2 regions of the Actinotalea fermentans genome follow, and region 1 is predicted to be linked to the other one. Evidence: predicted binding sites of a transcription regulator. Region 1 holds the regulator's gene; the other holds the start of a gene.

Region 1 (9,119 bases):
GAGCCTTCCCGCCGCGTGTGGAGCGTTCCCGACGCGACACGCTGGCGTGTCGGTCGGGAACGCTCCAGACAGGGGGTGTCAGCTGCGCGCGGCCCCCAGCGTCGCCAGGTGGTCCGGGCCGAGGTCGAGCGACAGGGCTGCCGCCGCCTCCTCGTACCGGCTCACGCGGGCGGTGCCCAGCAGCGGCACGACGCGCGGGGACTCCTGGGCGAGCAGCCAGGCCAGCACGACCTGGCTCGGCTTGACGCCGAGGTCGGCGGCCACCTCACGGACGGCCGCGACCTGCGCGCGCGCCTGCTCGCCGGCGTAGTTGCCCTGCCACAGGTAGTGCGCCTCGCGGTCCGCGTCGGACATGTCGTAGATGCCCTTGAGGACCGGGGAGTACGCGACCAGCGCGAGGTCGGGGTGCTCGCGCAGGTAGTCCGCCTGCTCCGCGTCGACGATCGAGGCGCTGTCGAGCCCCGACCGCGGCGTGAGGTAGGAATGCTCCTGCTGGAGCGCCACGGGTGCCGGCCAGCCGTTCGCCGCGCAGAGCTGGCGGATCCGCTCGAGCCGCCACGTGCGCACGTTGGACCAGCCGAGGTACCGCACCTTGCCCTCGGCGACGAACGAGGCGAGGGTCGCCAGCGTCTCCTCGAGCGGCGTTGAGCGGTCGTCGACGTGCACGTAGTACAGGTCGATGTGGTCGGTCTGCAGACGCCGCAGGCTCGCGTCGAGGGAGTCGCGCAGCACTGCCGCGCTCGCGCCCACGTAGTTCGGCCGGGCGTAGCCCCAGTCGGCCTCCGTGGCGCCCTCGGGCCACGCCTTGTGGACGTCGCGGATGCGCGCGGTGCCCTTGGTGGACAGGAACACCCGGTCGCGGTTGCCCGTGCGGGCGAACCAGCGGCCGAGCAGCTCCTCGCTCTGACCGCCGTCGGTGCCCTTCGCCCACCACCACGAGTAGCAGTCGGCGGTGTCGATGAAGCCACCGCCGTCCGACACGTAGCGGTCCAGCAGAGCGACAGAGGTCTGCTCGTCGGCGATCGTGCCCATGGGCATCGCGCCCAGGGCGATCCTGCTGACCTGCTCGCCGGTGGTGCCGAGCTCGATCGTTCTCATGCGTCCTTCTTCTCCTTGGTGGGTGCGCCCGGGTCGGAGGCCTCCGCCTCGCCGAGCATCCCCCGATAGATGCCGATCTTGTGGTCCAGCGCCCGCAGGTGCTTGTTCAGGAGCGCGAGCTGGGCGACGAGCTGCTCCCGGTGCTCGGAGAGCACCTCGACGCGCTGGGGGATCGTGTGGTCGCCCTCACGCGTCAGGTCGACGAACCGCTGCATGTCCCGGATGGACATGCCCGTCTGTCTCAGGAGCGTGAGGAACACGACGGCGCCGAGCTCGGCGTCGGTGTACCGCCGGTGCCCGCCGGGGCCCCGGGGGACCTCCGCGAGCAGGCCGATCCGCTCGTAGTACCGCAGGGTGTGGGCCGAGACGCCGGTGCGCACGGCGGCTTCCTCGATGGACAGGCCCGGGTCGGTGACGATCGCCATGTCGACGACCGTAGAAGTTCGAGCGCACTCGAAGTCAACCGATTCTGCTGACCAGTTCTGCAGGGGTCTCGTGCGACGCTAGGAGCATGTCCCCCCAGCTCGTCGGCGTGGCCCCGTGACGCCCTCCGCGCTGCCGGACGGCGAGCCCGTGCCCGACGACGGTGCGCTGCCCGCCTGGGTGGCCGACGCGCCGTCCGTGGCGCCCGGGTTTGCGGTCTACGTGCACGTGCCGTTCTGCCGGGTCCGCTGCGGCTACTGCGACTTCAACACGTACACGTCCGCCGAGCTCGGCGGCGGTGCGAGCCAGGTGGCGTACGCGCAGACCGCCGCGTCCGAGATCGAGCTCGCGCGGCGCGTGCTGGCCGACGTCGGGCGGGGGGAGCCTGTGTCGACCGTCTTCTTCGGCGGGGGCACGCCGACGCTGCTGCCGCCCGCCGACCTGGCGACGATCCTGGCGGCCGTCGAGGACGCGTGGGGGCTGGCGCCGGGCGCCGAGGTGACGACCGAGGCGAACCCGGACTCCGTCACGCCCGCCTCGCTCGCGGCCCTGGCAGCGGCCGGCTTCACGCGGGTCTCCTTCGGCGTGCAGTCCGTGGTGCCGCACGTGCTGGCCACGCTCGACCGCACGCACGATCCCGACCGGGTGCCCGACGTCGTCGGCTGGGCGCGCGACGCGGGCCTGGCGGTGTCGCTCGACCTCATCTACGGCACGCCGGGGGAGTCGCTCGACGACTGGCGGCGCTCGCTGGACGCGGTCGCAGGCCTCGCCGTCGACCACGTCTCGGCGTACGCGCTCGTCGTGGAGGAGGGCACGCGCATGGGTGCCCAGGTGCGCCGCGGCCTGCTGCCCGCCCCGGACCCCGACGACGAGGCCGCCAAGTACGAGCTCGCCGACGAGGTGCTCAGCGCGGCCGGCCTGACCTGGTACGAGGTCAGCAACTGGGCCCGGACCGACGCCGACGCCTGCCGGCACAACCTCGGCTACTGGCGCGGCGTCGACTGGTGGGGCGTCGGGCCCGGGGCGCACTCGCACGTCGGCGGGGGCGACCGCGCGGTGCGGTGGTGGAACGTGAAGCACCCCCGCGCCTACGCGGACCGGCTCGCCGCGGGCCGCAGCCCTGCGGCGGCGCGCGAGGTGCTCGGTGGTGACGAGGTGCGCCTCGAGCGGGTGCTGCTCGCGGTGCGGCTGCGGGAGGGCCTGGACGTGCAGCTGCTCGGCGACGCTCCGCGCCACGCCGTCGCCGGCCTCGTCGCGGACGGCCTGCTGGACGGCGTCGCCGCGATCCGCGGCCGTGCCGTCCTGACGCGCCGCGGCCGGCTCCTGGCGGACACGGTGGTCCGCGCCCTCACCGACTGACCTCAACTGGAACACGGGGGCGGCGGAACGGCTCGCGTGGTGCACCGTGGCGCCACCGTGCACCACCTCAGGGGGCGGAGGCGGGGAGACGACGAAGGGGCCGGCACCCGTGCGGGTGCCGGCCCCTCCGGACCGATCGGGTCAGCTCACTTGATGAGCCGGATGGCGACCGGGTACCGGTACGCCTCGCCCTTGTTCGCGGCGATGGCGGCCATGATCCCGAAGATGATCGCGGCCAGCCAGACGACGAAGAACAGGATGGCGCCGATGAGGATGATCATGAGGATGCCGCTGATGATGTAGCCGATGATCAGCGTGATCTGGAAGTTCAGGGCCTCCTTCGACTGCTCCTCCACGAAGCGGCCGCGCTCCTTGAACATGAGCCAGATGATGAGCGGCGCGATGAAGCTGAACAGGATGCCACCGACGTGGGAGAGCATCGCCCACATCCGCTGGTCGGAGTCGCTCAGCGGGGGCTGGGCGCCCGCGTAACCAGCAGGCGGGGCAGCGGCGTACCCGGGCGGCGGCGCGTTGTACCCGGGCGGCGGCGCGTTGTACGCGGGCGGGGGCACGGCGCCGGCCGGCGGCGGGACAGCGCCCTCAGGTGCGGGCGGCGGAGGGACGGCGCCCTCAGGCGTCGGATCGGACGGGGTGCTGGTCATGTCACGTCACCATTCGAGTGAGACGGATGGGCTGGCGCCTCTTGGCACGAGCCGGAGGGGACCACACCGCGCTGGGCACACGTACGCACAGCACAGCGGTCCGAACATAGCGAAACGGACGGCTCTTGGGGCAGAGCCGCGCGCATGAGTCCGACGACGCCGGCGCCCTCACCCCTCGGGCGGGGCGGTCACGAAGTCGATCAGCTCCTCGACGCGGCCCAGGAACGCGGCCTCCAGGTCGCGGAAGTCCCGCACGGTGCCGAGCATGCGCTGCCACCCGCGGGCGACGTCGGCCTGGTCGGCGGCGGGCCAGCCGAGGGCCGTCAGCACCCCGCGCTTCCACTCGACGTGGCGCGGCACCTGCGGCCAGGCGTCCAGGCCCAGGCGGGCCGGCCGGATCGCCTGCCAGACGTCGACGTACGGGTGCCCGACCACCAGCACGCTCCCGGGAGGCGCCGCACGGCCCGCCTCCGCGGCGATCCGGCTCTCCTTCGAGCCCGCGACGAGGTGGTCGACGAGGACGCCGAGCCGGCGGTCGGCGGTCGGTCGGAACTCGCGCACCGCCTCCACCAGCCCGTCGACGCCGTCGAGCAGCTCCACGACGACGCCCGCGACGCGCAGGTCGTCACCCCACACGCGCTCGACGAGCTCGGCGTCGTGCCGGCCCTCGACCCAGAGGCGGCTCGCGCGCGCGACCCGGGCCCGCGCGTCGGGAACAGCGACCGAGCCGGACGCGGTGCGCGTGGGGCGGGCGGGGGCAGGCCTGCCGGCGGGGGGGACGAGCTCCACCGCCTCGCCGTCCACCCAGAAGCCGGGACCCAGGCCGAACGTGCGCGTGCGCCCACGGCGGTCCTCCAGCACGACGACGTGCATGCCGCCCGACTTCTCGACGCGGACGACGGCGCCCACCCAGCCCGTCTCGACGTCCTCCACGACCAGGCCGTCCTCGGCCGGCACCTGGCGGGCCGCGGGGCGGCGCGACGGCACGCGGGCCGACCACGGTCGTGGGTCGCGCGGGTCGCGCGTCCCGCCCAGCACGTCGGGGCCGTACCGGTCGCCCCAGGCCGAGCCGGCGCGGGGGTCGTCGTCGGGCGATGGCACGCGAGCACTCTAGACGGGCCGGGCCGCCGGCCGGCCCGTCTCGACGTGCCGGCCGGCCGCCGTCGTAGGATTAGCACTCGGGTGGTCAGAGTGCCATCCGTGCACGCGGCGGGAGGGAGGCGCGATGAGCGAGGACCGCAGGCTCGAGGTGCTGCGCGCCATCGTCGACGACTACGTGCGCACGCGCGAGCCCGTGGGGTCGCGCACGCTCGTCGAGCGGCACCGGCTGAACGTCTCGCCGGCGACCATCCGCAACGACATGGCGGCGCTCGAGGATGCCGGCCTCATCGCGCAGCCGCACACCTCTGCCGGCCGGGTGCCGACGGACAAGGGGTACCGCCTCTTCGTCGACCGGCTGTCCCAGGTGAAGCCGCTCTCGCCCGCCGAGCAGCGCGCCATCCACGCGTTCCTCGAGGACGCGGTGGACCTCGACGACGTGGTGGACCGCTCCGTCCGGCTGCTGGCGCAGCTGACGCACCAGGTCGCCGTCGTCCAGTACCCGTCGCTGCGGCGCTCGGCGCTGCGTCACCTCGAGCTGGTGCCGATGGCGACCGACCGGCTCCTCATGGTCATCATCACCGAGGCCGGCCGGGTCGAGCAGCGCGCCCTCGACGTGCCCGAGGGGGTGCCCGAGCACACCCTCGGCGAGCTGCGGGCCAGGCTCAACGCGTCCGTCGCCGGGCGCCGGCTGGCCGACCTCACCGAGCCCCTCGACCAGGTGGTCCAGGCGTTCCCGGTGGCGGAGCAGGAGTTCGTGCGCCGCGTGGTCCGCGTGCTCGAGGAGACGCTCGCGGAGACCACCGAGGAGCGGATCGTCATGGCGGGCACCGCCAACCTGGCGCGCAGCGGCCTCGACTTCGCGCACACCATCCGACCCGTCCTCGAGGCGCTCGAGGAGCAGGTCGTACTGCTCAACCTCCTCAGCGAGATGGCCGAGGACGCCGCCGGAGTGGCGGTCCGCATCGGCCACGAGAACGAGCACGCAGGCCTGGCGGAGACGTCGATCGTCGCCGCGAGCTACGCCTCCGGTGGCCAGCCGGTCGCCAGGATCGGCTCCCTCGGCCCGACCCGGATGGACTACGCCGGGACCATCTCGTCCGTGCGCGCGGTCGCGCGCTACCTCTCGCGGATCCTCGCGGGATGAGCGTGCATCTGCCCGGCCCGGCCCGGCGCGCAGTCCGCTGCACCTTGACCTTCCACGCCCCCGACCACTGGTGAGCCTTGGTGAACACTGACTACTACGAGATCCTCGGGGTCTCCCGCGACGCCAGCCCGGAGGAGATCAAGCGGGCCTACCGGCGCCTGGCCCGGCAGTACCACCCCGACGTCGCCGAGGGCGACGGCGCGGAGGAGCAGTTCAAGGAGGTCACGCGGGCCTACGAGGTGCTCTCCAACCCCGAGAAGCGCCAGATGTACGACGCCGGCGTGGACCCGTCGGCGCCGGGCGGCGGCCAGGGGTTCGGTCAGGGCTTCGGCTTCCAGGACATCTTCGAGACCTTCTTCGGTGGCCAGACGGCGCGCCGAGGGCCGGTCCCGCGGGCCCGCCGCGGGCAGGACGCCCTGGTGCGCCTGGAGATCGAGCTCGCCGAGGCGGCGTTCGGTGTCCACCGTGAGCTGCAGGTCGACACGGCCGTGACCTGCCCGACGTGCGAGGGCAGCTGCTGCCGCCCGGGGACCTCCCCGCGCACCTGCGAGGTCTGCGGCGGCCACGGCACCGTGCAGCGGGTCGCGCGCTCGTTCCTGGGCCAGGTCATGACGTCCAGCCCGTGCCCGACGTGCCACGGCTTCGGCACCGTCATCCCCGAGCCCTGCCCGGAGTGCTCCGGTGAGGGCCGCGTGCGCGCGCGCCGGACGCTCAGCGTGGACGTGCCCGCCGGCGTGGAGACCGGGACCCGCATCAAGCTGCCCGGGCAGGGCGAGGTCGGCCCGGCCGGTGGCCCGCCCGGCGACGTGTACCTCGAGGTCCGCGAGCGCCCGCACGCGACGCTCGTGCGGCAGGGCGACGACCTGCACTGCTCGCTGCCGGTCCCGATGACGGCGGCAGCGCTCGGCACGGTCGTCTCGCTGGAGACGCTGGACGGCACGCGCGAGATCGACATCCGTCCCGGGACGCAGCCGGGCGAGGTGGTGACGGTCCGCGGCCTCGGCGTCGGCCACCTGCGGGGAGCCGGCCGCGGCGACCTGCACGTGCACGTCGACGTCCAGGTGCCCTCTGGCCTCGACGCCGAGCAGGAGCGCCTGCTGCGCGAGCTCGCCGCCCTGCGGGGTGAGGAGCGCCCGGAGCCGCGACTGGCCCCAGCGCAGCCGGGCATGTTCGCCAAGCTCCGCGACAAGCTCGCCGGACGGTAGGCGGTGAGCGCTCCCGTCTTCCTCGCCGAGCCGGGCATGCTCGACGGCTACGGACCGGGCTCGGCCTACGTCCTCGACGGCGCGGAGGCGCGTCATGCCGGCGTCGTCCAGCGCCGCCGCGCGGGCGAGCGGGTCGACGTGGCCGACGGCGCGGGGGTGCGGCTGGAGTGCGTGGTCGCCACCGTGGAGCCCGGGAGGCTCGAGCTCGACGTCCTCGCGCGGCATGAGGAGGCCGCCCCCGGCGTGCGGCTCGTGCTCGCGCAGGCACTCGCCAAGGGTGACCGCGATGAGCTGGCCATCGAGGCGGCGACCGAGGTCGGCGTCGACGAGGTGGTGCCCTGGCAGGCCGAACGGTCCGTCGTGGTGTGGCGGGGCGACCGCGCGGCCAAGAGCCGCGCCCGCTGGCTGGCCACGGTCCGCGAGGCCACGAAGCAGTCCCGCCGGGCCCGGCTCCCGCATGTCGCGCACGCCCTCGACACGGCGGGCCTCACGGCCAGGGTGCGCGCGGTGGTCGGCGCCGGCGGTACCGCCCTGGTGCTCGACGGCGCCGGGAGCGAGGCGATCGCGACGGTCGCCCTTCCGGACGGCGCCGGCGCGACGCCGGCCGAGGTGCTCGTCGTCGTCGGCCCGGAGGGCGGGATCAGCGACGGGGAGACGGCCGTCCTCGTCGCCGCGGGCGCCGTCGTGACCCGCCTCGGTCCGACCGTGCTGCGTACGTCGACCGCGGGCCCGGTCGCCGTCGCGATGCTCGCCCAGCGGCTCGGGCGCTGGGCCTGAGCCCGTCGGCCGCGGTGCCAGTCGGGCCGGCGACGATCAGGAGACGGTGAAGCTCACCTCGACGCGGTTGCGGGCGTCGCCGTCGGAGTCGCCCTCGCCCATGCCCGGCTCCCACACCTGCAGGGTGTACTCGCCGGGGTCGAGCGCCACGTCGAAGCTGTACGGGCCGACCTCGCCGTTCGCGCCTGCAGTGGTGTAGCCCTCGGCGACGACCTCGCCTGCGCGCGTCACGCGGTACGCGAGCGTGCCCTCGAAGCCGGTGCCCTCGCCGGTCACCGTCACCGTCGGGCCCGGCACCTCGGCACCCGCCGTGGGTGCCGTGATCGAGTTCGGGCCGTTCACGGCCGGCTCGGCCGCGACCTCGGGGGTGTCGGTCGGTGTCGGCTCGACCGTCGGCTCCGCGGTGGCGGCCGGTTCCTCGGTCGGCGCGGCCGTCGGTTCGTCGGCGGGCTCGGTGGACTCCCCGGTGCGGCACCCGGCCAGCAGCCCGGTCCCGACGACGACGGCCAGTCCGGCCGCCACCGCCCTGTGCGCTGCCCGCATGGCGCGCCCCCTTCTCTCAGCGGACATCCTGGCAGGTGGCCGATGCGCGCCCGCACTACCCTGGCGGCATGTCGTCCGCCGAGAACCTCGCCGTCCCGGACTGCCTGTTCTGCCGCATCGTCGCCGGGCAGGTGCCGGCCGACCTCGTCGCCGGCACGGACCGCGTGGTCGCCTTCCGCGACATCAACCCGCAGGCGCCGTTGCACGTGCTGGTCGTGCCGCGCGACCACCACGCCGACGTCGCGCAGCTGGCGGCGGTCGACCCGGGCCTGCTCGCCGACGTCGTCGCGCTCGCCCACGAGGTCGCGCAGACGGAGGCGGACGGCGCGTACCGGCTGGTCTTCAACACGGGCGCGGAGGCCGGCCAGTCCGTCTTCCACGTGCACGGCCACGTGATCGGTGGCCGACGGCTCGGGTGGTCGCCCGCCTGAATCTGCCGTGAGCCCGCGCGGGCGGCCCGTCTACGATGGTCGGGCACACCCGCACCAGTGAGGAGAAGCGCGGCCGCCGGCCGTTCCCATGGCAGACACCACCAGCCGCCGCAGCCCAGGTCCGTCCCGGGCAGACGAGGTCGAGAACCGCATCATCGTCCCCGCTGACCTGCCACCCGTCGCCGTCCTCGGTCCGGGTGACGAGGTGCTCCGGGCCGTCGAGGCCGGGTTCCCGGCCGTGCGCATCCACGCACGCGGCAACCAGATCACCCTCCGGGGCCCGGCGGCCGACGTCGGCCTCGTGACGCGTCTGCTCGACGAGCTCCTCGAGGTCGTCGCCGCCGGCACGCCGCTCAGCGCCGACGTCGTCGCGCGT
Region 2 (9,119 bases), on a different contig from region 1:
GGGGGTGCCCTCGTCGCTGTCGCCCGCCGCCTACCGGCTGCTGCGCGAGAGCCTCGGGTTCGACGGCGTCGCGGTGACCGACGCCCTCGACATGGGCGCCGTGCCGTCCGGGGCGCCCGGCGAGGAGGTGGTGCGTGCCCTGGCGGCGGGGGCCGACCTGGTCCTCAAGCCGCGCGACGTCGGCGCCGCCCATGCGGCGGTCGTCGCGGCCGTGCAGTCCGGCGCGCTGCCGCGCGAGCGGCTTGAGGAGGCCGCGACGCGCGTCGTCGCCCTCCAGCTCTGGGCGGGCTGACCGGGGCGGCTCCCGGGTGCGCCTACAGCGGCTTGCCCGCGCGCATCTCCGCGACCAGGGCCTCGACGACCGGCCCGAGCTCGCCCGCGTTGCGGCGGGCGACCGCACGCTGGCGCTGGTACCCGGCGCCCTTGCGCAGGATGGTCCGGATGCCGGCGAGCTCGTCGGTGGCGCCGAGGCGCTCGGCGGTCGGCGCCAGGTCCGCCAGGAGCCGCTCGACGGCGTCCGTGACCAGCTCCTCGTCGCCCGCCGCGTTCGTGATGATGATCGCGTCCATGCCGTAGCGCGCCGAGCGCCACTTGTTCTCCTGGACGAACCACGGTGGCAGGCGCGGCAGCTCCTCCCCGGCGTCGTACAGGGTGGAGAAGTGCTCCACGAGGCACTGGGTGAGGGCCGCGAGCGCGAGGACCTCGGTGAGGTTCGAGGCGCCGTCGCAGATCCGCATCTCCAGGGTGCCCAGGCGGGGCGAGGGCCGCAGGTCCCAGCGGATCTCGGAGATGTCGTCGATCACGCCCGTGTGCAGCATGTCCGCGGCGTAGGCCTCGAAGTCGGCCCAGGCGTCGAACTGGAAGGGGAGCCCCGCCGTCGGGAGCTGCTGGAACATCAGGGCGCGGTTGGACGCGTAGGCGGTGTCCTTGCCGCCCCAGAAGGGCGACGACGCCGAGAGGGCCTGCAGGTGCGGGTAGTAGGCGAGGACCGCGCGCAGGATCGGCAGCACCTTGTCGCGCGACTCGATGCCGACGTGCACGTGGATGCCGTAGATGAGCATCTGCCGGCCCCACCACTGGGTGCGCTCGATGAGCGTGGCGTACCGCTGCTTGTCGGTCACCTTCTGGTTGCTCCACGACGCGAACGGGTGCGTCCCGGCGCACATGAGCTCGACGCGGAGGGGGTCGGTGATCCGCCGAAGCTCCTCGACCGTCCGGTGCAGGTCCGCCCCCGCCTCGCCCACGGTCCGGCACACGCCCGTGACGATCTCCACCGTGTTGAGCAGCAGCTCCTGCTTGATGGTCGGGTGGTCGCCGCCGTCCGAAGGGGCGACGGCGTCGAGCACGGTCTGGGCGACCTGGCGCAGGTCGCCGGAGTCCGCATCGACGAGCGCGAGCTCCCACTCGATGCCGACGGTCGAGCGCTCCGACTCCGCGAACGGGATGTCCATCAGTCGGTCCCCACCGGCTCCACGAGGAGCACCTGCTGGCTCCCGGCCACGCGCGTCAGCACGATCGTCGCCTCGCCGTCGCCGCGCAGGTCGAGCTGCTTGCGCAGCTGCTCCGGCACGACGGCGGTGCCGCGCTTCTTGATCGTCAGGCGGCCCACGCCCCGCTCCCGCAGGGCCGTGCGCAGCCGCTTGAGGCCGAACGGCATGGTGTCGAGCACCCGGTAGGCGGTCGCCGCACCGGTGGCCACGAGGGCGTCCGAGGTCACGTAGGCAATCGTCGCGTCCAGCAGCCGACCGCGCACCTGGTCCGCGACCGTGCCGACGAGGCCGGCGCGGATGACGGCGCCGTCGGGCTCGTAGAGGTAGGTGCCGACGGGTCCGGCGTCGGCGTGCGGAGCGGGGCCGCGCAGGACGGTCGCCGCCTGCCCGCGCACGACGAGCGCGGTGCGCCCGGGGCCGTCGGGCGCGAGCGGGCCGAACCACAGGCCGGCCTCGACGACGTCCCCGTCGATGCTGACCCACTGGGCCTCGGCGTCGTCGGGCACGGCGGCGTGCGGGATGGCCGGGCCGACCTTCACGCCCAGGGCCGGGACGGCGTCGCGCAGGGCGAGCACCCGGTCCAGGGGCGGGGTGTACGCCGCGGGATCGTGCGCGCGCCGGCCCTGGGCCGTGCGCCGGGCGGGGTCGGCGAAGACGCCGTCGACGCCCTCGGCGGCCAGGTCGAGCGTGAGGCCGTCGGCGTGCCGGACGGTGGCCTCGGGGAAGTGCCGCAGGTTGACGGTCGCGATGGCCGCGGTGAGCTCGTCGACGTCGCACGCGAGCACGCCGAGGCCGAGCGCCGCCATCGCCATCGCGTCGCCGCCGATGCCGCAGGTGAGGTCGGCGACGAGGGTGCACCCGGCGGCCTGGTAGCGCCGGGCGTGCCGGGCGCCGACGGTCAGCCGGGTCGCCTGCTCCAGGCCGGCGGGCGTGAAGAGCATGCCGTCGGCGAAGTCGGCGAACTTGGCGCGGCCCTGGGCGCGCAGGCGCGACTGCGTGAGCGCGCCGGCCACGAGCCGCGGGTCCAGGCCCTCCTTCTGCAGCCGCTCCGCCATCGGGAGCGCGAGGCGCTCGTCGTAGGGCGGGAGAGCCCCGAGCAGGGCCCAGCCGTCGGGGCTGAGCAGCAAGGACAGGGTCTCGGGGTCCACGCGCCCGATCCTTGCACGCACCGCTCGCTCGGGACGGCGCTGCGGTCGTCGTCCCGGCGGGGGCGGGCCCCGTGGTGGGTGACCCCGCCCGCCCGCGTGCACCCACCGCCGCACCTGTGACGCGTGGGGCCAGTGGGGCGGGTGGGGCGTCACGCGCGCGCCAGGAGTCCCGCCTGTCACAAGAGCGGCGGTACGTGCGCCGTGGACGCGGTCACACGCGCGCGTGTCGGGCGGGAACGCTCCACACGGTGGGGAGGGGGATCGCGGGGCTGGCACTCGCGTTGACTGAGTGCTAACCCCGGCCTAGATTGCTCCTAGCACTCGCCACAGGCGGGTGCCAGCCGCTCCGGTTCGGCTGACCGGCACCCGCGACGGCGGACAGCCCGGACAGGCGGCAGCTGAACGTTCCGTTCCCACGACTGTGAGAAGGGGAGGTCCGCTGTGTCGGTCTCCATCAAGCCGCTCGAGGACCGGGTCGTCGTCCGCACGCTCGAGGCGGAGCAGACGACGGCATCCGGTCTCGTGATCCCGGACACCGCCAAGGAGAAGCCCCAGGAGGGCGAGGTCCTGGCGGTCGGCCCGGGTCGCATCGACGACAAGGGTCAGCGGGTGCCGCTCGACGTCGCCGTCGGCGACCGCGTCATCTACAGCAAGTACGGCGGCACCGAGGTCAAGTACAAGGGCGAGGAGTTCCTCATCCTCTCCGCGCGCGACATCCTCGCCGTCGTCAGCTGACACCTGACATCACGACGCACGACGCCCCGGCCCCCTCGTGGGGGCCGGGGCGTCGTCGTCTGCAGCCTCAGCCGGCTCGCCGGACGCGGCGGCTGAGCATCTCGCTGCGCTCCTCCTCCGACAGGCCGCCCCACACCCCGTAGGGCTCGCGGACGGCGAGGGAGTGCTCGCGGCACTCGTTCAGCACGGGGCACGTGGCGCAGATCTGCTTGGCCGCCTCGGCGCGCCGACGGCGCGCGGCACCGCGCTCGCCCTCGGGGTGGAAGAACAGGGTCGGGTCGGCCTCACGGCACTTCCCCTCGTACTGCCACTCCCAGAGGTCCATCACCGGACCGGGCAGTCGCGAGATCTCCGTCATGGGTCCTCCTGCTGATGACTCATCGGCGGGCACCGGCGAGACCCTCACCGTAGAACCGCGTCAGAAGTTGGTCAACCCCCTTGGTCAAACTGCTTCGTCAGCGTGGCGGCGAGCGGCATGCACGGCTTCGTCCGCGCGGGACGCCGCGTAAATGCCGATGACCTTGCGCTTGACGGGTGGTGAAGCGGCGCGGTCTGTGGCGGAGCGCGCCACCGGCTGTGCAGAATCGCGTCATGTCGACGAGTGGCGAGGGCGTCCGCGAACGGCCGCCGGCGCCGTCCTTGACGGTCGCGGCGGTGGCCCGTCGGCTCGGTGTGGCCCCCGCGACGCTGCGCACCTGGGACCGCCGCTACGGCCTCGGCCCGTCGGAGCACCTCGCGGGCGCGCACCGGCGCTACTCGGCCCAGGACGTCGCCCGCCTGCTGGTCATGCGTCGCCTGACCCTCGAGGGCGTGGCCCCCTCCGAGGCGGCCCGGACGGCGCTGGCCGCGACGGACGCCCCGAGCGCCGAGGTGCACGTCCCCACCACCGCCGAGGTGATGGACGCCTACTCCGACGCCGTCCCGATGGCGGCGGACCCCGCCGCGCTCGCCGCGGCCGCCGGTCAGTTCGACAACGCGGCCGTCCGGTGGATGCTCGCGCGCGTCGCCCCGCGGGACGTCCTCGCCTGGTGGACCGACCTCGTCGAGCCGACGCTGCGCACCGTCGGGGAGCGCGCCGCCCTCGAGCGCCCCGGCGAGAGCGTCGCCCCGGCCCTCGTCGCCGCGGCCTTCGCCGAGCTGCGCAGCCGCGCCGCCGTCGCGGCCGCCCACCTCGACGCCGCCAAGCCCGCCCCGACGGTCCTCGTCGTCCCGACGGGGGAGGGCCCGGACCTGCGCTCGCACGTCCTGGCCACCGCGCTCCAGGGCCACGGCGTCCGGGTGCGGGTGCTCTCGTCGTCGGCCCCCGCGGTCGTCACGGGCGCGGTGGAGCGTGCGCAGCCCGCCGCGCTCCTGGTCGAGGTCTCCCCGGCCGACGCCGGCGCGCGGGGCACCGCCGTCGTCCGCGCCGCGACGGCGGCCCGGCCCGGCATGCCCGTCTTCGTGCACCACGGCCCGACGGCGCCCGAGCTGCCCGTCGCCGCGAACGTGCACCGCGTGCGGACCCTCCCCGGGGCGCTGCACGAGGTGCTCGCGACCGTCTGACCGGCTTCACCCCATCCGCCCGCGTCTTCACCCTCCGACCCGCTAAGGTCCGCCGCCGCGGTGGCCGATGATTGCTGCACGCGGATCCCCCGTCCCGGCCGACGTGCGTGCCGGGACACTGCGGAAGGAGGCGGATGGCCGGCGTCGTCGTGTGCCACGGCTCCGCTGCCGTCCGCGAGCGCATCGTCGCGGCGGCGCACGGGGTCCCCGGTCTCGTCCCCGCGCGCGGCGCCGGGAGTGCCGAGGAGCTCGTCACGCTCGCCCGGCGCACCGCACCCGCGCTCGTGCTCCTGGACACGCACCTGCCCGGCACCGGGCCGCTGGAGGCCATGCGCCGCCTGCGCGAGCTCGACACCGCGCCGATCGTCATCATGCTGGCCGTGCCCGGTGACGAGATCACCCTGGACCGCGCCGTCGCGCTCGGCGCGCGCGGCTACCTCGCGCCCGACCTCGAGCGCAGCGAGCTGGCGGCCGTCGCCGCGCACAGCCTCGCGGCCGCCCCGGCGCCCCCGCACGGCGCGAGCGCGAACGGCCTGCCGCGCCCGCGGCCCGCCGGGCAGCCGGCCGCCCCGCCGATCGAGCTCACCAAGCGCGAGATGGAGGTGCTCATCGGCATGAGCCACGGGCGCTCCAACGCGCAGATCGGCGCCGACCTCTTCCTCTCCGAGGACACGGTGAAGACCCACGCCCGCCGGCTGTTCCGCAAGCTCGACGCCGCGGACCGCGCCCAGGCCGTCGCCATCGGGCTCCGCCGCGGTCTCATCCGCTGACCGCTTCGCGGACGGCTCGGCTCACGACGCCGCCCTCGTCCCGGCCGTGCCCGCCGGGCGGTCTCAGCGACTGACGGGCCCACCCGGGGCTCCCGGGGCCGCGACTACTATCGCCGGATGAGCGTGCCGCCGCCCACCCCTGCCGAGGCCGACCCGTTCGGTTTCGTCGGTCTGACGTTCGACGACGTCCTGCTCCTGCCGGGGCAGACCGACGTGATCCCCTCCGAGGTCGACACGACCTCGCGCCTGACGCGTGAGATCTCCGTCGCCGTCCCGCTGGTCTCGGCGGCGATGGACACCGTCACCGAGGCCCGGATGGCGGTCGCGATGGCCCGCCAGGGCGGCGTCGGCGTCCTGCACCGGAACCTGCCGATCGCCGACCAGGCGCACCAGGTGGACCTGGTCAAGCGCTCGGAGTCGGGCATGGTCTCCGACCCCGTGACCGTCGGCCCGGACGCCACCCTCGCCGAGCTCGACGCGCTGTGCGGCAAGTACCGCGTGTCGGGGCTGCCGGTGGTCGAGGAGGGCAACCGCCTCGTCGGCATCATCACCAACCGCGACCTGCGCTTCGTCGCGGCGGCGGACTACGCGAGCCTGCGGGTCCGCGACGTCATGACGACCCAGCCGCTGATCACGGGTCCCGTCGGCATCTCGCGTGACGACGCCGCGGCGCTGCTGGCCAAGCACAAGGTCGAGAAGCTGCCGCTGGTCGACGACGCGGGCCGCCTCGCCGGCCTCATCACGGTCAAGGACTTCGTCAAGACCCAGCAGTACCCGTCGGCCACCAAGGACGCCGAGGGGCGGCTCGTGGTCGCGGCGGCGGTCGGGTTCTTCGGCGACGCGTGGGACCGCGTGCTGGCGCTCGTCGAGGCGGGCGTCGACATCCTCGTGGTCGACACCGCGAACGGCCAGGCGCGCCTCATGCTCGACATGGTCCGCCGCCTGAAGTCGGACCCGGCGACGCGCGGGGTCCAGGTGATCGGCGGCAACATCGCCACGCGCGAGGGCGCCCAGGCGCTCGTGGACGCCGGCGTGGACGCGGTCAAGGTGGGCGTCGGCCCGGGTTCCATCTGCACGACGCGCGTCGTGGCGGGCGTCGGCGTGCCGCAGGTCACGGCGATCTACGAGGCCGCGAAGGCGTGCAAGCCCGCCGGTGTCCCGGTGATCGGCGACGGCGGCCTGCAGTACTCGGGCGACATCGCGAAGGCGCTCGTCGCCGGCGCGGACACCGTCATGCTGGGCGGGCTGCTCGCCGGCTGCGACGAGAGCCCGGGTGACCTGGTCTTCGTCAACGGCAAGCAGTACAAGCGCTACCGCGGCATGGCCTCGCTCGGCGCGATGCAGTCCCGCGGCGACCGGCGCTCGTACTCCAAGGACCGCTACTTCCAGGGCGACCTCGGCGACGACGAGATCATCACCGAGGGCATCGAGGGCCAGGTGCCCTACCGGGGCCCGCTCGGCGCCGTGGCCCACCAGCTCGTGGGCGGCCTGCACCAGTCGATGTTCTACGTCGGCGCCCGCACCATCCCCGAGCTGCAGGCGCGCGGGAAGTTCGTGCGGATCACCCCCGCGGGGCTCAAGGAGTCGCACCCGCACGACGTCCAGATGATCTCCGAGGCGCCGAACTACTCGAGCCGGTGAGACCCGCGGTCGACGTCGACGCCGTGACGGCGCTCGTGGAGCGCGTCGCGGCGACGGTGGTCGCCCCGCGCTTCCGGGACCTGGTCGCCGGCGAGGTCGGCGAGAAGGGCCCGGGCGACGTCGTGACGGTCGTCGACCACGCTGCCGAGGCGGCGATCGCGGACGGGCTCGCGCAGCTCGCCCCGGGCGTCCCGGTCGTGGGGGAGGAGGCCGCGTCGGCCGACCCCGCCCTGTTCGACCTGCTGGGCGCGCCCCTGGCCTGGGTGGTCGACCCGCTCGACGGGACCCGCGCGTTCGTCGAGGGCTCCCCGGACTACGCAGTCATGGTCGGCCTGGTCGCCGCCGGAGTGCCGGTCGCCGGCTGGATCTGCCTGCCGGAGCACCGCATCACCCTCGTGGCCGAGCGCGGCTCCGGGGCGTGGTGCAACGGCGCGCCGCTGGCCCCGGCGCCCCGCTCCGGCGCGCCGCGGATGCAGGTGGCGGCGCGCTACCTGCCACCCCCGACGCGCGGGCGCCTGGTCGACGGCCTGCGCACCCGCTCGGGGGCGGAGGGGATCACGGTGGCCGAGACGGTCTGGTCCGGCCACGAGTACACACGCATCGCGCTCGGCGACGTGGACGGGATGCTGGCGTGGCGGACCATGCCCTGGGACCACGTCCCGGGGGTCGCCATCGTGCGTGAGCTCGGCGGGACCGCGCGCCGCCTCGACGGGAGCGACTACCGCGCCGACGTCGCCGCCGAGGGCCTGCTGGTCGCGGCCGACGAGGAGCTCGCGGTGAGCTTCGCGCAGCTGCTGGACGTCGCGGCGCTCAGGCCGGCACCGGCAGCGCCGTCGTCGGGACCTGCGTCGTCGGCACCTGCGCGGGCGTAGCGGGCGCCGCGCCCACGGGCGCGGCCACGGTGCTGGGGGCGTCGGTGCTGAGGACGTCGGTGCGCACGGGCCACTCGAGCTCGGCGCCCGGGCCGGTCAGGCCCTGGCCGGCCCGCCACGCGTTGAAGCCCTCGGCCCAGCGCCGGTGCGCGCGCGCCTGCGCGTCGTGCAGCCGCTCGGGCACGGCGCGGCGCAGGCCCGGGTGGCGGGCGCAGATCGCGGCCAGGACGTCCAGCGTGGCGACCACGTCGTCGTCGGCGCTGTGCAGGGCGCCCGTCGCGACCCCGTAGTGCGCGCACAGGTCGCCCAGGCGCCGCTTGCCGGGACGGTAGGTGTCCAGCCACCGGTCCAGCACCAGCGGGTCGACGACGACGCGCACGTCCCGCGCGAGGCGTTCGGGGAGCGTGCGCAGGCCGTGCCGGCGCAGCTCGGCGTCCAGGAGCGTGAGGTCGAAGGACGCGTTGTACGCGACCACGGGCTCGCCGCGCAGGAGCGCCCCGCTCAGCGCGTCGGCGATCTCCTCCAGCGCCGCGGCCGGCGGGCGGCCGTGCGCCCGCGCGTGCTCGGTGGTGATGCCGTGGATCGCCGCGGCCCCGTCGGGGATCTCGACGCCGGGGTCGATGAGCCACGTCCGGGCCAGGGTGCGCCCGCCCGCCCGGCGGACGACGGCGGCGGTGACGATGCGGTCGCCGCCGACGTCGACGCCGGTGGTCTCCGTGTCGAAGCCCACCAGCGGTCCGTCGGCCCAGCTCGTCATGATCACCACCTCGCGGCCAGCCTGGCAGGGGCCTCTGACAGTCCGGCCTGCGACGCGCCGCCCGGTGTGCCAGGCGGCGCCGGTAGCCTTGGCGCCGTGAGCAACGAGATCGAGATCGGTCGCGGCAAGCGGGGCCGCCGGGCCTACTCCTTCGACGACGTCGC

The links. The regulator HrcA, encoded in region 1, represses chaperone genes, less so after heat shock. The targets are predictions, from matches to a motif close to TTNGCACTCGNNNNNNNCGAGTGCNAA.
Region 2: groES (co-chaperone GroES) is a predicted target of HrcA. The motif match lies at 2,908-2,934, and genes of this name have one in related genera.

The regions. Positions count from the first base shown of each region.
Region 1 covers NZ_BJYK01000001.1:297,377-306,495, forward strand. Annotated here, with positions in the region: gene AFE02nite_RS01360 (aldo/keto reductase) at 79-1,098, opposite strand; gene AFE02nite_RS01365 (MerR family transcriptional regulator) at 1,095-1,523, opposite strand; gene hemW (radical SAM family heme chaperone HemW) at 1,639-2,880, shown strand; gene AFE02nite_RS01375 (DUF4870 domain-containing protein) at 3,027-3,542, opposite strand; gene AFE02nite_RS01380 (DUF3097 family protein) at 3,711-4,643, opposite strand; gene hrcA (heat-inducible transcriptional repressor HrcA) at 4,768-5,787, shown strand; gene dnaJ (molecular chaperone DnaJ) at 5,868-6,992, shown strand; gene AFE02nite_RS01395 (16S rRNA (uracil(1498)-N(3))-methyltransferase) at 6,996-7,769, shown strand; gene AFE02nite_RS01400 (Gmad2 immunoglobulin-like domain-containing protein) at 7,806-8,312, opposite strand; gene AFE02nite_RS01405 (histidine triad nucleotide-binding protein) at 8,381-8,743, shown strand; gene AFE02nite_RS01410 (PhoH family protein) at 8,832-9,119, shown strand, end outside.
Region 2 covers NZ_BJYK01000009.1:169,781-178,899, reverse strand. Annotated here, with positions in the region: gene AFE02nite_RS12705 (glycoside hydrolase family 3 N-terminal domain-containing protein) at 1-292, shown strand, start outside; gene AFE02nite_RS12700 (glutamate--cysteine ligase) at 315-1,451, opposite strand; gene AFE02nite_RS12695 (class I SAM-dependent methyltransferase) at 1,451-2,638, opposite strand; gene groES (co-chaperone GroES) at 3,080-3,373, shown strand; gene AFE02nite_RS12685 (WhiB family transcriptional regulator) at 3,441-3,731, opposite strand; gene AFE02nite_RS12680 (MerR family transcriptional regulator) at 3,965-4,915, shown strand; gene AFE02nite_RS12675 (response regulator transcription factor) at 5,050-5,685, shown strand; gene guaB (IMP dehydrogenase) at 5,803-7,326, shown strand; gene AFE02nite_RS12665 (inositol monophosphatase family protein) at 7,323-8,198, shown strand; gene AFE02nite_RS12660 (exonuclease domain-containing protein) at 8,137-8,955, opposite strand; gene AFE02nite_RS12655 (GuaB3 family IMP dehydrogenase-related protein) at 9,052-9,119, shown strand, end outside.